Regions from separate parts of the Sodalis sp. RH21 genome, predicted to be linked through region 4. Evidence: predicted binding sites of a transcription regulator. Region 4 holds the regulator's gene; each other region holds the start of a gene.

Region 1 (3,658 bases), 2.3 Mb from region 4:
CCCTACGCTGTTCTGCTTCCATCCCGCATCCGGCTTCGCCTGGCAGTTCAGCGTGTTGCAGCGCTACCTTGCCCCGCGCTGGTCGCTGGTGGGCATTCAGTCGCCGGACGTTAACGGCCCGCTAAGCCGCAGCGCGGATCTGGCCGCGGTGTGCGAGGCCCATCTGAGCACCCTGCGCCGCGAACAGCCCAGCGGTCCTTACTACCTGATCGGCTATTCGCTGGGCGGCACCCTGGCGCAGGGCATAGCCGCACGGCTGGAAGCGGCGGGGGAGAGCGTCGCCTTCCTCGGCCTGCTGGATACCTGGCCGCCGGAAACGCAAAACTGGGATGAAAAACGCGGCGAAAATGTGCTGGACCCGGCGGTACTGGCGGAAGTCGATCGCGAGCGGCGGCAGTTTATTGCCGCCCAGCGCCGGCAGGGGGGCGAGGAGATGACGGCAATGTTCGACATCATCGAAGCCAACTACGCCAATTCGGTGCGGCTGCTGGCGACGGCGCGCAGCGCGCGTTTCAACGGCCGCGCCACGCTATTCCTGGCCGAACGGACGCAGCAGCCGGGGCAGGATGCCCGCCGCGCCTGGGCGCCCTGGATTGGCGAGCTGGAGGTGTGGCCCATAAATTGCGCCCATGTGGACATTATTTCTCCCGCCATGTTTGAGCGGATCGGACCGTTATTGAGCGGATTATTAGAAAAACATGCAGGCGATAAGGCCAAATAATGAACAAACCCTCCTGGTTTATCGATTTGGGTTTGCTGGCGACCCATCCGGCTTTCCGGGCCGTCTTTGTCGCCCGCTTTATCTCCATTCTGGCGCTGGGCATGCTGGCGGTGGCCGTTCCGGTACAAATCCAGGCCATGACCCATTCTCCGCTGCTGGTGGGGTTATCCGTCACCCTGGCCGGCGGCGCCATGTTCGTCGGCCTGCTGTTAGGCGGGGTATTGGCGGACCGCTATGAACGCAAGAGCCTGATTCTCTTCGCCCGATCCACCTGCGGGGTGGGTTTCGTCGCCTTATGCGTGAATGCGGCCTTGCCGCACCCTTCTCTGCTTGCCGTTTACCTGCTGGCGCTGTGGGATGGCTTTTTTGGCGCCATCGGCGTCACGGCATTGCTGGCCGCCACGCCTGCGCTGGTGGGCCGGGAAAATATTATGCAGGCCGGCGCCATCACCATGCTGACGGTACGCTTCGGTGCTATTTTGTCGCCGGTGATGGGCGGCATCGCGATCGCCGGCGGGGGCGTCGCCTGGAACTACGGCCTGGCGGCTTTCGGCACGTTGTTGACTGTCCTGACGCTGCTCAAACTGCCGCAACTGCCCCCGCCGCCGCAGCCGCGCGAACATCCGCTGCGCGCGCTGGCCGAGGGCATACGGTTTCTCTTCGCCAGCCCGCTGGTGGGGATGGTGGCGCTGGTCGGCGCGCTGCTGATGCTGGCGAGCGCGGTACGCGTGCTTTATCCGGCCCTGGCCCCGCACTGGCAGGTCGATGCCGGGCATCTGGGGCTGATGTACGCCGCCGTGCCGCTGGGGGCCGCCGTCGGCGCGCTCACCAGCGGGCGTCTCGCGCACGTCGCCCATCCCGGTCAATGGGTGCTGGGCAGCGCCATCGCCGCTTTTGCGGCTCTCGGCCTATTCAGCCTGATGCCGCAGTTTTGGCTGGCGCTGCTCTGCCTGGCGACTTTCGGTTATTTCAGCGCCATCAATAGCCTGCTGCAATATGCGATGATTCAGGCGCTAACGCCGGATGCTTTGCTCGGACGCATTAACGGCCTGTGGACGGCGCAGAACGTCACCGGCGATGCGCTTGGCGCCGCGCTGATCGGCTCCTTGGGAACGTGGCTGCTGCCCGTTGATGCCGCCAGCCTGTTCGGGTTCGCGGCGGCGCTGCTCAGCGTCGTGCTGTGGCTGGCCATGGGGCGCCTGCGCCGCTACCAACCGCCAGCCCCGGCAGGCAATTGAGCGGTAATTTTATTGACACCTTTGCTCAGAAGACGTAGGTTACTGACCAATAATACAAATGATAATCATTATTCATCGCCTTATCATTTAAAGGTAACCTAATGGTGGAAACCTTGATGTTTAAAACCGCTTCTTTGCAAGATTTCTCCGCGCTGTGCCGCGGTTTTGTCTTTACGTCCCCCTGGCGCAGCCTCGCAACGCAAGGCTGTTACGCCGCGCTTACGGCTCCGGTCGCCGACGCCGACCGGATGGACGGCGATTTCCAGCGGCAATTGCGCCAGCACTTCATCGATGCGCGGCGGCACGGCATTGCCCATCCCATTATCGTCGGCGCCATTCCATTTGACGTCACCCAGCCCGCGGCTTTGTTTATTCCGGAATTTCACCAGTCGTTCGACCGCGCCGATCTGACGCCGGCGGACCTGGATCGTCATTCCCCGGCGCCGCCCAAGATAAGTCGCCGCGTCGCCCTGCCCGATCATGCGGTTTTTACCAACATGGTGGCGCAGGCGGTGGCCGCAACGCAACGCGGCGAACTGGATAAAGTGGTGCTGTCGCGGCTGCTGGATATCGTTGCCGAGCAGCCGGTGGATACCGCCGCGATGATGCGGCGTATCGTGGCGCAGAATCCCAACAGCTACAACTTCCATTTGCCGCTGCCGCAGGGCGGCGTACTGATGGGGGCCAGCCCGGAGTTATTGATGCGCAAACAGGGCGGCGATTTCATCTCTTGCCCGCTGGCGGGCTCCGCGCGCCGGGAAACGGACGGCGCGCGCGACCGGCAGGCCGGCGATAACCTGATGAATTCGGATAAAGATCGCTATGAACACGGCGTGGTCACCCGCGCCATGAAAAACCTGCTGGCCGATCGCAGCATGTCCCTGCGCGTGCCGGAATCCCCCGAGCTGATTACCACGCCTACGCTCTGGCATCTCGCCACGCGGATAGAAGGGACGGTTAAGCACGCCCATGAAAATGCCCTGTCGCTGGCCTGCCTTCTGCATCCCACGCCGGCGCTGAGCGGTTTTCCGCCCCAGGCCGCCAATGAGCTGATCGCGCAACTCGAACCGTTCGATCGCCAATGGTTCGGCGGCATCGTGGGCTGGTCCGACGCCGAAGGCAACGGCGAATGGGTGGTGACGATTCGTTGCGCGTCAATCACGGATAATCACATGCGGCTATTTGCCGGCGCAGGGATCGTGCCCGCCTCGTCACCGGAAAATGAGTGGCAGGAAACCGGCCTGAAACTTTCCACCATGCTCAATGTTTTTGGACTTCATTAAGGACTTATCATGACCATCCCTTTTACTCGCTGGCCAGATGCATTCGCAAGCCGCTATCGTGAGAAAGGTTATTGGATCGATCTGCCTTTGACGGACATTCTGGCCCGCCATGCAGACTCCGACGCAACGGCCGTTATCGATGGCGAACGTTGCTATAGCTACCGCGAGCTCGACCAGCTGTCTACCAATCTGGCAAGCGCGCTGCGGCTCAGAGGGCTGGAACGAGGCGAAACGGCGCTGGTGCAGCTGGGCAACGTGGCGGAGTTTTATATCACGCTGTTTGCCCTGCTTAAGCTGGGCGTTGCGCCGGTGAATGCGCTTTTCGGCCATCAGCGTACGGAACTCGGCGCCTATGCGCGCCAGATTGCGCCATCGTTGCTGATAGCCGATCGCGGCCATGCGCTGTTTCACAATGA
Region 2 (3,658 bases), 2.9 Mb from region 4:
TGGTCGAACTGGTGAAGCTGCTGGGGGATCGGTGCAAGACGCTAAAAGAAATGGCCGAGTCCTGCCACTATCTCTATCAGGATTTCGACAGCTTTGATGCCGACGCGGCTAAAAAACATCTGCGTCTGGTGGCTCGCGAGCCGCTGGAACTGGTGCGCGGCAAACTGGCCGCCTTGAAAGAATGGACGCCCGAGCAGGTGCATGAAGCCATTGAGCAAACGGCGGCGGAGCTGGGCGTCGGCATGGGTAAAGTCGGCATGCCGCTGCGGGTTGCCGTTACCGGCGCGGGCCAATCCCCGGCCCTGGACGTTACCGTGCATGCGGTCGGCCAATCGCGCTCGCTGGCGCGTATTGATATGGCATTGGCATTTATTGCGCAACGGGCCTGATTATCCTGACCTGAGCCGCTGATTTGGCGGCTTTTTCAGCGTTTGATGCGTTTAATTCATTTAGCCGTTGACACTGTTTGCCGGGTTTCATATCATGCGCCCCGTCCACCAGATATGATATGTCAGGAACGGGGCTATAGCTCAGCTGGGAGAGCGCTTGCATGGCATGCAAGAGGTCAGCGGTTCGATCCCGCTTAGCTCCACCAATCACCAGGTTGGTACCATTAAATTGGTCAGGCATATCGGTTGTATCGGCGGGCGTGGCAATAATAGCATCTTGGGGCTATAGCTCAGCTGGGAGAGCGCTTGCATGGCATGCAAGAGGTCAGCGGTTCGATCCCGCTTAGCTCCACCAAATTAGAAAAAACCGGCTCCGGCCGGTTTTTTTGTGCCTGTCATTCATTCCCACCGCCGGCTTATCCCCGTCACGTTTTTCCCGGCGGGCGCCAGCATGCCAGCATAAAAAAAGGGCCAGGTTGCCCTGACCCCAACCGGCCCGCGGGCCTTCAACGATAACGATAAGCAAATCGCCGGGTTAAAGTACCAGGCCGGCTATGGAAGCGGATAAGATACTGACCAGCGTGGAGCCATACACCAGTTTAAGGCCAAAACGCGATACCACGTTGCCCTGGTGTTCGTTGAGCCCTTTAATCGCCCCGGCGACAATGCCGATGGACGAAAAGTTGGCAAATGAGACCAGGAATACCGACAGGATGCCAACCGAGTGCGCGGACAATTGGCCGGCGACTTTTTGTAAGTCCATCATGGCGACAAATTCATTTGATACCAGTTTGGTGGCCATAATGCTGCCGACGCGTAATGCTTCGTCACCCTGCACGCCCATAATGCGGGCGAAGGGATAAAATATATAACCCAAAATGCCCTGGAAGCTGATACCGAATATCATGCTGAACAGCGCATTGACCGCGGCGATAATAGCAATAAAGCCGATTAACATGGCCGCTACGATAATAGCCACCCTGAAACCCGCCAGAATATATTCGCCGAGCATTTCAAAGAAGCTTTGCCCTTCGTGCAGGTTGCTCATCTGCAACTCTTCTTCTTTTTCCACCTGGTAGGGGTTGATCAATGACAGCACAATAAATGTACTAAACATATTGAGCACCAGCGCGGCCACCACGTACCGGGGTTCCAGCATGGTCATATACGCGCCAACGATGGACATGGATACCGTGGACATCGCCGTGGCCGCCATGGTGTACATGCGGCGTTCGGACATTTTGCCGAGGATATCTTTATAAGCGATAAAGTTTTCCGATTGCCCCAAAATCAATGAGCTGACGGCATTGAAAGATTCAAGCTTGCCCATGCCGTTAACTTTGGATAACAAGGTACCGATAATACGGATAATAAATGGCAGTACCCGAATATGCTGTAAAATGCCGATTAATGCCGAGATAAACACGATGGGGCATAAAACGTTCAAGAAAAAGAATGCCAAACCCTGCTTGTTCATATTACCGAAAACAAAGCCGGTCCCTTCGGCGGCAAAACCTAATAATTTATCAAAAAGTGCTGAGAAGCCCTGTACGAATCCTAAGCCGATTTGCGAGTTGAGGAAAAAATAAGCAAGCAGGACTTCAATAACCAACAATTGAACGACAAAACGGAGCCTGATTTTTTTACGATCGTGGCTGACTAATAACGCCAAGATTGCCACTACGGCAAGCGCGAGGACGAAATGAAAAATCCGGGACATAGATGCTCCAATTATGAGGCAGGCAGTAATTCGCCGCTCATTCTATGTAACGGCCCGGCCAAAAACGAGTTATAAGTTGCAAATATATAAAAATCATCTATTAGAATATCCAGATGCCCCTTTGCTCACAAATTAACAGCGAAAAAAGTTAATTTTCTAGAAGATTATGTTAATTGTATGCTAAAGTCATCTAGTAACCGTCAAACGGTCTTGGCCGGTTTGTTAGGGATGTCACTGTCATCAGGCTGGGTTTTACCCTTCTATGCTCACCATCAACGCCATCTATCGCAGAGATAAGTCGAAACGTCCCAAATGCGCTTGATAATTATTATCGTTTGGATAGGATGAAGCTAAATCGATGGATCATAAGGGTCACTGATATGTGGAACAGCCGAACCGCAGAAGGCGTCAGCGGCGTATCGCGCAGGGTTAAGCTTTCGTTGCTCGGCCCGGCGTTTATCGCGGCCATTGGTTATATCGACCCGGGTAATTTCGCCACCAACATTCAGGCCGGCGCCAGCTTTGGTTATCAACTGCTCTGGGTCGTGGTCTGGGCGAATTTCATGGCGATGCTGATCCAGCTCTTATCGGCCAAACTGGGCATTGCCACCGGTAAAAATCTGGCGGAGCATATTCGCGATCGCTTTCCGCGTCCCGCCGTCTGGGCGTACTGGATACAGGCCGAAATTATCGCCATGGCCACCGACCTGGCGGAGTTCGTGGGCGCCGCCATCGGCTTCAAAATGCTGCTGGGCGTTACGCTGCTGCAAGGGGCGATCATTACCGGCATCGTGACCTTTCTTATCCTGATGCTGCAACAGCGCGGCCAAAAACCGCTGGAATGGGTCATTGGCGGATTATTGCTGTTCGTGGCCGGCGCATATATCGCGGAGCTGTTTTTTTCACAGCCCAATATGACGGAGCTTGGCCGCGGCATGTTGTTGCCAACGTTGCCTAATGGCGATGCGGTTTTTCTCGCCGCCGGCGTATTGGGGGCCACCATTATGCCGCATGTCATTTACCTGCATTCTTCATTGACCCAGAACGGCCAGTATGGCAATCGCGCGCAGCGCTACTCCTCCACCAAACTGGACGTGGCCATTGCCATGACTATCGCCGGCTTTGTTAATCTGGCGATGATGGCCACCGCGGCGGCGGCTTTTCATTTCAGCGGGCATACCGGTATTGCGGATCTGGACGAAGCCTATCTGACCCTGACGCCGTTGTTGAATCACACGGCGGCGACGGTATTTGGTTTAAGCCTGGTCGCGGCGGGGCTCTCTTCCACGGTAGTGGGCACCATGGCCGGGCAGGTGGTGATGCAGGGATTCGTGCGCTTTCGCATACCGCTGCTGGTTCGCCGGGTCGTGACCATGCTGCCTTCGTTCGCGGTGATTTTGATGGGACTCGATCCCACCCGCATTCTGGTGTTAAGCCAGGTGCTGCTCAGCTTCGGCATTGCGCTGGCGCTGGTGCCTTTGCTGACTTTTACCGGTAACCGCGATCTGATGGGCGATATGGTGAACTCCAAGGTGATCAAGGTGCTGGG
Region 3 (3,658 bases), 2.3 Mb from region 4:
CTGATGACCGGCGCCGGCAATCCGGCGGCATCGGTGAATATGGTGCGCAAGCATGCCGACAGCAAAGAATTTACCGGCAATGTTTCGGCCAGCTACGGCAGTTGGAACAAGCAACGTTATGTCATGGACGTCTCCGGTCCGCTCAGCGAATCCGGCAAGGTGCGCGGCCGCGTCATCGCGGGCTATCAGGATCAGGACAGTAGGTTGGATCGCTACCATAAAAGCAAAAAATTCCTGTACGGCGTGGTGGACGCGGATGTGACCGACAACACCACGGTGTCGCTGGGCTACGACTATCAGCAAAGCAATACCGGCAACCCGACCTGGGGCGGATTGCCCACCTGGTACAGCGACGGTTCACGCACGCACTTTGATCGCAGCACCAACCCATCGGCGGACTGGACGCGCTACGGCATCGATTCGCGTAAAGTTTTTGCCAACGCAACCCATAACTTCGATAACGGCTGGAGTTTACGCCTCAATGGCACTCATGCGGAAGAGACATTCAACGATAAGCTCCTCTATATCATGGATTTTCCTGATGTCGTGACCGGCGAGGGCATTTCCGGATTCGGCAGCAAAGACCGGGGGACACGTAAGCTGGACTCGGTAGATACCTACGCCACCGGCCCCTTCGGGCTCTTCGGCCGTCAGCATGAATTGGTGGCCGGCGTCAGTTACAGCCGTCAGCATAACGCCACTTACAGCGCGAACGGGCCTATGGATACCGACCAAATGGGCAGTTTCAACCATTGGAGCGGCGATGTGGCCGAACCGGCATGGGAAGACTGGTACCTCAATGCCGATGATGTCGTGCGGCAGAAATCCGCCTATACCGCCGCGCGCTTCTCGCTGGCCGACCCGCTGGCGCTCATCGTCGGCGCGCGCTACACGCAGTGGGAAACCAGCGGCAGCAGCGGCGACATGAGCAAGAACAACCTCACCCCCTATGGCGGGCTAGTGTATGACATCAACGATGCCTGGTCGGCCTACGCCAGCTATACCTCCATCTTCCAGCCCCAGACTTATCGCAATCGCAACGGCGGCTATCTCGCGCCGATTACCGGTAAAAATTATGAAACCGGCCTGAAATCGGACTGGATGAATGGTCGCCTGACGGCAACGTTCGCCGTGTTCCGTATCGAGCAGGACAACGTGGGGCAATCCGACGGCGACAACCACGTCAACGGTTCCAGCGAGCAGGCTTATTACGCCGCGAAAGGCGCGGTCAGCAAAGGCGCGGAATTTGAACTTAATGGCGCGGTGACGGACAATCTGCAGATGACGTTCGGCGCCACGCGCTATGTGGCCAGGGATTCCTCCGGCCGTTTTAACAGCAATATGCCGCAGACCTCATTCAAACTGTTTAGCCGCTATCGGCTTGCGACGATGCCGGATCTTACCCTTGGCGGAGGCGTGAACTGGCAAAACCGCACCTTCCAGGACGGAACCGGACCGGATGGTGAAACGAAGCGTGTTTACCAGGGCAGCTACCCGCTGGCCAACCTGTTCGCCCGTTACCAGGTAACCAAACAGCTCGCGCTGCAGGCCAACATCGACAATCTGTTTGATCGCACCTACTACTCTTGGCTGAGCGACTACGCGGTCTATGGGGAATCGCGCAATTACTCCGTCAGTCTTTCTTATGCTTTTTGATGCCCCCCGGCCCCGTGCCGGGGATGTTGTCGGTAGTCATTTATGCGGGGCTGGCGTAGGCCATCGGCGCCGCCTCGCCCCTGCAACAATGTCTGCAATAACATGGCGACAGCAAAAATTTCCGCGAGTTCATTAATATCTTTTTACATTGCTAATAAAAATAAATACAATTCTCATTCGCATTGTTGTCTGGGATGTTTTCACGTGTTTATTTCTCGCCAAAGGCGCTAGCGGTGAAAGATACCAAATGTGCAGCATTTCTCATCCATGAAAAATGTGTTTCCTTTCAACCAATTGAAAATATTTGCATATCTTAAGGGTAACTCATGTTTTTTGCTCCATATCATAATAGAGAGAACGGCGTCGGCGGTTCCGCTGCCGCTCTCCTCCCGGTTACATCGCTGTCCTGTCTTGCCGTGCTGGTCGCCGTTGCGCTGCACGCGCCGTACGCCTCGGCCGCTGAAACCGCGCAAAAAGAAGAAACCCTGGTGGTGGAAGCAGCGAACGCAAGCGCGGCCGACACCGCGGCAAGCGACTACAGCGTCCCGGTCACCCGGGCCGCCACCAAAATGGCTCTCACCGCGCGCGACACGCCGCAATCCATCAGCATCATCAGCAAGCAGCGTATGCGGGACCAGCAGCTGAATTCGCTGGGCGACGTGCTGCGTAATACCACCGGGATAACGGAGAAGGTGGCGGATTTTGACCGCCGGACCTATTACTCGCGCGGTTTTTTAATCGATAACTACCAGGTCGATGGTATCCCAACCGTATTTGAAGAGCGATGGAACCTGGGCGATGCCGCGTCCGATACCGCCATCTACGACCGCATTGAAGTGGTGCGCGGCGCCACTGGCTTAATGACCGGCGCCGGCAATCCTTCGGCTTCGGTGAATATGGTGCGTAAGCACGCCGACAGCCGTGAAGTTACCGGTAATGTCTCCGCGAGCTACGGCAGTTGGGATAAGCAGCGTTATGTGGCCGATCTTTCCGCGCCGCTGACGGACTCGGGCAATGTGCGCGGGCGGATCATCGCCGGCTACCAGGATAACGACAGTTATATCGATAACTACAGCGCCAATAAGAAATTCCTGTATGGCGTGGTGGATGCTGATTTGACCGATTCCACCACCTTGTCCGTGGGCTACGAATATCAGGAAACCAGCACCAATAGCCCGACCTGGGGGGGCGCGCCGCGCTGGTACGCCGATGGCGGCAAAACCGACTACAGCCGCAAGTTCAATACGGCGCCCGACTGGGCCTACAATGACAAGGACACCCGAAAAGTCTTTGCCACCGTGAACCAAAAATTCGACAACGGCTGGCAGTTCACCCTCAACGGCACCCATACGGAAAACACCCTCGACAGTAAAATGCTGTATATCGATGGCTACTTCGATAAAAACACGGGTATCGGCGTTAGCCCTTATGCCAATTACCCCGTGGTTGGCGGAACCGGCTACAACACCGGCAAGCGCAAGGTCGACGCCGTCGATGCCTTTACCAGCGGCCCTTATGAATTATTCGGGCGCAGGCACGAGCTGATGGCGGGCGTTAGCTATAGCAAACAGAACAACCGCTATTTTAACGCCTGGGCCAATCTCTCCCCGTCCGACGTGGGTAATTTCAATAACTGGAATAGCGATTTCCCGGAAACGGAATGGAATGAGCGTACCCTGGCGCAGGAAGATACCATCCGCCAGAAGTCCGCCTATACCGCTACCCGGATTTCGCTGGCCGATCCGCTGAATTTGATCGTCGGCGCCCGTTATACTAATTGGAGCGCCAACACCCTGACCGCCGATATGGAGAAGAACAACGTCACGCCTTATGCGGGGCTGGTGTATGATATTAATGATACCTGGTCCGCTTACGCCAGTTATACCTCGATCTTTAAGCCACAGACCTATCGCGACCGCAGCGGCAGCTACCTTTCCCCCGTCACCGGCAAGAACTATGAAACCGGCGTAAAAGCCGACTGGTATAACAGCCGGCTCACCAC
Region 4 (3,658 bases):
CAATTCAACGTCGAAGCCCTGTGGAACAGCTATCCGGCGCTGATCGCCTGGCAGGAATCCGCTCCCTGGCCCGGTCCGGTATTATTTATCCGCGGCGAAAAATCCCCCTATCTGGATGACCGCTACCGGCAGGACATCCAGCGGCAATTCCCGCAGGCGCGCGGCCATGCCATCGCCGGCGCCGGGCATTGGGTCCACGCGGAAAAACCCGAAGCCACCGTGCGCGCCGTCGCGCGTTTTCTGGCATCGTTGCCGAAACGGCCTGATTAACCTTGAGTTTAATATTGTCGTTTAATGCCGGGGTGGGGTAACATGGCGCGCTATGTTTTCCGGCGCCACGACGTCCGGAAAAGTAACGTTACGGGCGAGACACCCTGATGGCGAAGCCAGCATCGGCACCGTCAGGGCGGTTGCCCGCCCGCTTTCCGATGCACAATCCCTTCATGACCTATGGCAAAAGAACAAACGGACCGCACCACCCTGGATTTATTTATCGATGAACGACGTCCAGGGCGCCCGAAGACCAACCCCCTATCCAGGGATGAGCAGTTGCGCATCAATAAGCGCAACCAGCTGCGCCGGGATAAAGTGCGCGGCCTGCGCCGGGTGGAACTGAAAATCAACGCCCAGGCGGTGGACGCGTTAAACGAACTGGCGGAGCGGCAAAATCTGTCGCGCAGCGAACTGATAGAATTGATTTTACTGGCCGAGCTGGAGCGGCAGCAAAATGCGGCCAAGGGGGGGCAATGACCCCATAGCACCCTTACGCCGCCGGCTGATTCAAGGCTTGCGGCCGCGGGGAGTCTGAATTTGAGACAAAACCCCGGCGGAACGAGTTTCTCCCGCTGTTATGGTCTGCTATTATTGCCCCAGAACCCGAACGAACCGATTGCAGAACATATCCTTAATATTTAAGAGGTTTTCAAATTCATGGCAACTGTAGGCATTTTTTTTGGCAGTGATACCGGCAATACCGAAAATATTGCCAAAATGATCCAAAAGCAACTTGGCGCGGATGTTGCCGAAGTTCATGACATTGCCAAAAGCAGTAAAGAAGACCTGGCGCAGTTCAATACTCTGCTACTGGGTATCCCGACGTGGTATTATGGCGAAGCGCAATGTGATTGGGATGACTTTTTCCCTACCCTGGAAGAGATTGATTTCACTGGCAAAACCGTGGCCCTGTTCGGCTGTGGCGACCAGGAGGATTACGCGGAATATTTTTGTGACGCCATGGGCACCATCCGCGATATCATCGAACCGAACGGCGCGACCATTATCGGCCATTGGCCTACCGCCGGTTACCATTTCGAAGCCTCGAAAGGGCTGGCCGACGACAATCATTTCATCGGCCTGGCCATCGATGAAGATCGCCAACCTGAACTGACCAATGCTCGGGTCGACGGCTGGGTAAAACAGATCAGCGCCGAGCTGAACCTGGGCTGATTCACCGGCTGCCCCGGCAACCACCACGGGCCGTCAGCCGTTATGGCGGCCCGTCGGCCTTGCCGATAAGTTATTCCTGTCGAATTAATAGATACAAGTTTTTAACTTTTAGCCACAAAGCGGTACAATAGCGCAGCGGTTTCACCCTTTTGGTCAAAATGTTGCAGAATGTGCCCTACGAAAAGGGCTATAGTTGTTAACAGGGTGCGGTTTTCATTTTGGACAGGCAGTCCTATAATGAGACGGCGTCACATTTTTCGGGCCGACCGATGTTATAGGCTACATTTGCCTACAATCAGATTTTCAAAGTAACAGGACTATACCCGCATGACTGACAATAATATTGCATTGAAGAAGGCCGGCCTGAAAGTCACCCTTCCCAGACTGAAGATTCTGGAAGTGTTGCAAGATCCGGAATGCCATCACGTCAGTGCGGAGGATCTCTACAAAAAACTGATCGATATGGGCGAGGAGATCGGTTTAGCCACCGTGTACCGGGTACTGAACCAGTTTGACGATGCCGGCATCGTCACCCGCCATAATTTCGAAGGCGGCAAATCGGTTTTTGAACTGACCCAGCAGTATCATCACGATCATCTGATCTGCCTGGATTGCGGCAAAGTGATTGAGTTTCGCGATGAATTTATCGAAGCGCGCCAGCGCGATATCGCCAAAAAACACAATATCAAACTTACCAACCACAGTTTATATCTTTACGGACATTGTGAAGTCGGCAACTGCCGTGAAGACGAAACCCTGCACGACCATAGCGATATGCTTAACGGCGTGAAGGAATAACCCGGGCGTTTCCACCGTAGCCACGTTCCCAGTGGCCAGGCATAAAAAAAACGCTGCCGAAGCAGCGTTGATATCAATTCGCGGCGGCGTCCTCAGACGGCGGTTTTGGTCCAGGTGTCCCGCAGGCCGACGGTGCGGTTAAACACCGGTTTTTCCCGGCTGAAGTAGCGGGTGTCGGCGCAGAAGTAACCTTCGCGTTCAAATTGGAACGGATGGCCGATCTGGGCGTCCAGCACGCTTGCCTCCACGATACCTTGCTTGATCACCAGCGATTCCGGATTAAGCGCCGACAGAAAATCTTCCGCCGCGGCGGGATTCGCCTCGCTGAACAAACGATCGTATAAGCGGAACTCCGCGGCGACGCCGCGGGTAGCCGATACCCAATGGATAACCCCTTTCACCTTGCGCCCATCCGCCGGATCTTTACTTAACGTGTCCGGATCATAAGTGCAATACAAAGCGGTGATTTCACCCTCTTCATCTTTTTGCACGCGTTCGGCCTTGATCACATAGGCATTGCGCAGCCGTACTTCTTTGCCCAGCACCAGCCGCTTGTACTGCTTATTGGCTTCCTCGCGAAAATCCGCCCGATCGATATAAATCTCGCGGCCAAACGCCACCTGGCGATGACCCATTTCCGGTTTATTGGGATGGGTTGGCATGGTCACGGTCTCTTCGTGCCCGACGGGCAGATTTTCGATAATCACCTTGACCGGGTCGATAACCGCCATGGCGCGCGGGGCGCTTTCGTTCAAATCTTCGCGGATACAGGCTTCCAGAGCGGCGATTTCCACGTTGTTATCCTGCTTGGTCACGCCGATGCGACGGCAGAATTCGCGGATCGAGGCGGCGGTATATCCACGGCGGCGCAGGCCGGAAATAGTCGGCATGCGCGGGTCATCCCATCCCTCGACAATATTTTCCGCCACCAACTGGGTCAGCTTGCGCTTGGACATAATGGCGTATTCAAGATTCAGACGCGAAAACTCATATTGGCGCGGGTGGCAGCCAATACTGATGTTATCCAGCACCCAATCATATAAGCGGCGGTTATCCTGGAACTCCAGGGTGCACAGCGAATGGGTAATCCCTTCCAGGGCATCGGAGATGCAGTGGGTAAAATCATACATCGGATAGATGCACCATTTGGTGCCGGTCTGGTGGTGTTCGGCGAACTTGATGCGGTACAGCACCGGGTCGCGCATTACCATAAAGGAGGACGCCATATCGATTTTGGCGCGCAGGCAGGCCGAACCTTCGGCAAACCCACCGTTGCGCATGATGGCGAACAGTGCCAGGTTGTCTTCCACCGGACGATCGCGGAACGGGCTGTTTCTGCCCGGCGAAGTCAGGTTGCCGCGATATTCGCGAATAGCGTCGGGGGACAGCTCGTCCACATAGGCCAGCCCTTTTT

Evidence for each region. The regulator Fur, encoded in region 4, represses iron uptake genes when iron is present. The targets are predictions, from matches to a motif close to ATAATAATGAGAACNACTATCAA.
Region 1: a site for Fur is predicted at 2,012-2,034, ahead of ACL2XP_RS08565 (isochorismate synthase). Genes of this name have one in related genera too.
Region 2: a site for Fur is predicted at 2,428-2,450, ahead of ACL2XP_RS06245 (Nramp family divalent metal transporter). Genes of this name have one in related genera too.
Region 3: a site for Fur is predicted at 1,811-1,833, ahead of fhuE (ferric-rhodotorulic acid/ferric-coprogen receptor FhuE). Genes of this name have one in related genera too.

Annotation. Positions count from the first base shown of each region.
Region 1 covers NZ_CP178732.1:1,869,222-1,872,879, forward strand. The annotation lists gene ACL2XP_RS08555 (enterobactin synthase subunit F) at 1-721, shown strand, start outside; gene entS (enterobactin transporter EntS) at 721-1,959, shown strand; gene ACL2XP_RS08565 (isochorismate synthase) at 2,076-3,242, shown strand; gene ACL2XP_RS08570 ((2,3-dihydroxybenzoyl)adenylate synthase) at 3,252-3,658, shown strand, end outside.
Region 2 covers NZ_CP178732.1:1,339,358-1,343,015, forward strand. The annotation lists gene gltX (glutamate--tRNA ligase) at 1-389, shown strand, start outside; tRNA gene ACL2XP_RS06230 (tRNA-Ala) at 520-595, shown strand; tRNA gene ACL2XP_RS06235 (tRNA-Ala) at 669-744, shown strand; gene ACL2XP_RS06240 (NupC/NupG family nucleoside CNT transporter) at 925-2,109, opposite strand; gene ACL2XP_RS06245 (Nramp family divalent metal transporter) at 2,490-3,658, shown strand, end outside.
Region 3 covers NZ_CP178732.1:1,876,741-1,880,398, reverse strand. The annotation lists gene fhuE (ferric-rhodotorulic acid/ferric-coprogen receptor FhuE) at 1-1,656, shown strand, start outside; gene fhuE (ferric-rhodotorulic acid/ferric-coprogen receptor FhuE) at 1,983-3,658, shown strand, end outside.
Region 4 covers NZ_CP178732.1:4,200,754-4,204,411, forward strand. The annotation lists gene ACL2XP_RS19355 (alpha/beta fold hydrolase) at 1-270, shown strand, start outside; gene ybfE (LexA regulated protein) at 451-750, shown strand; gene fldA (flavodoxin FldA) at 931-1,446, shown strand; gene fur (ferric iron uptake transcriptional regulator) at 1,774-2,244, shown strand; gene glnS (glutamine--tRNA ligase) at 2,337-3,658, opposite strand, start outside.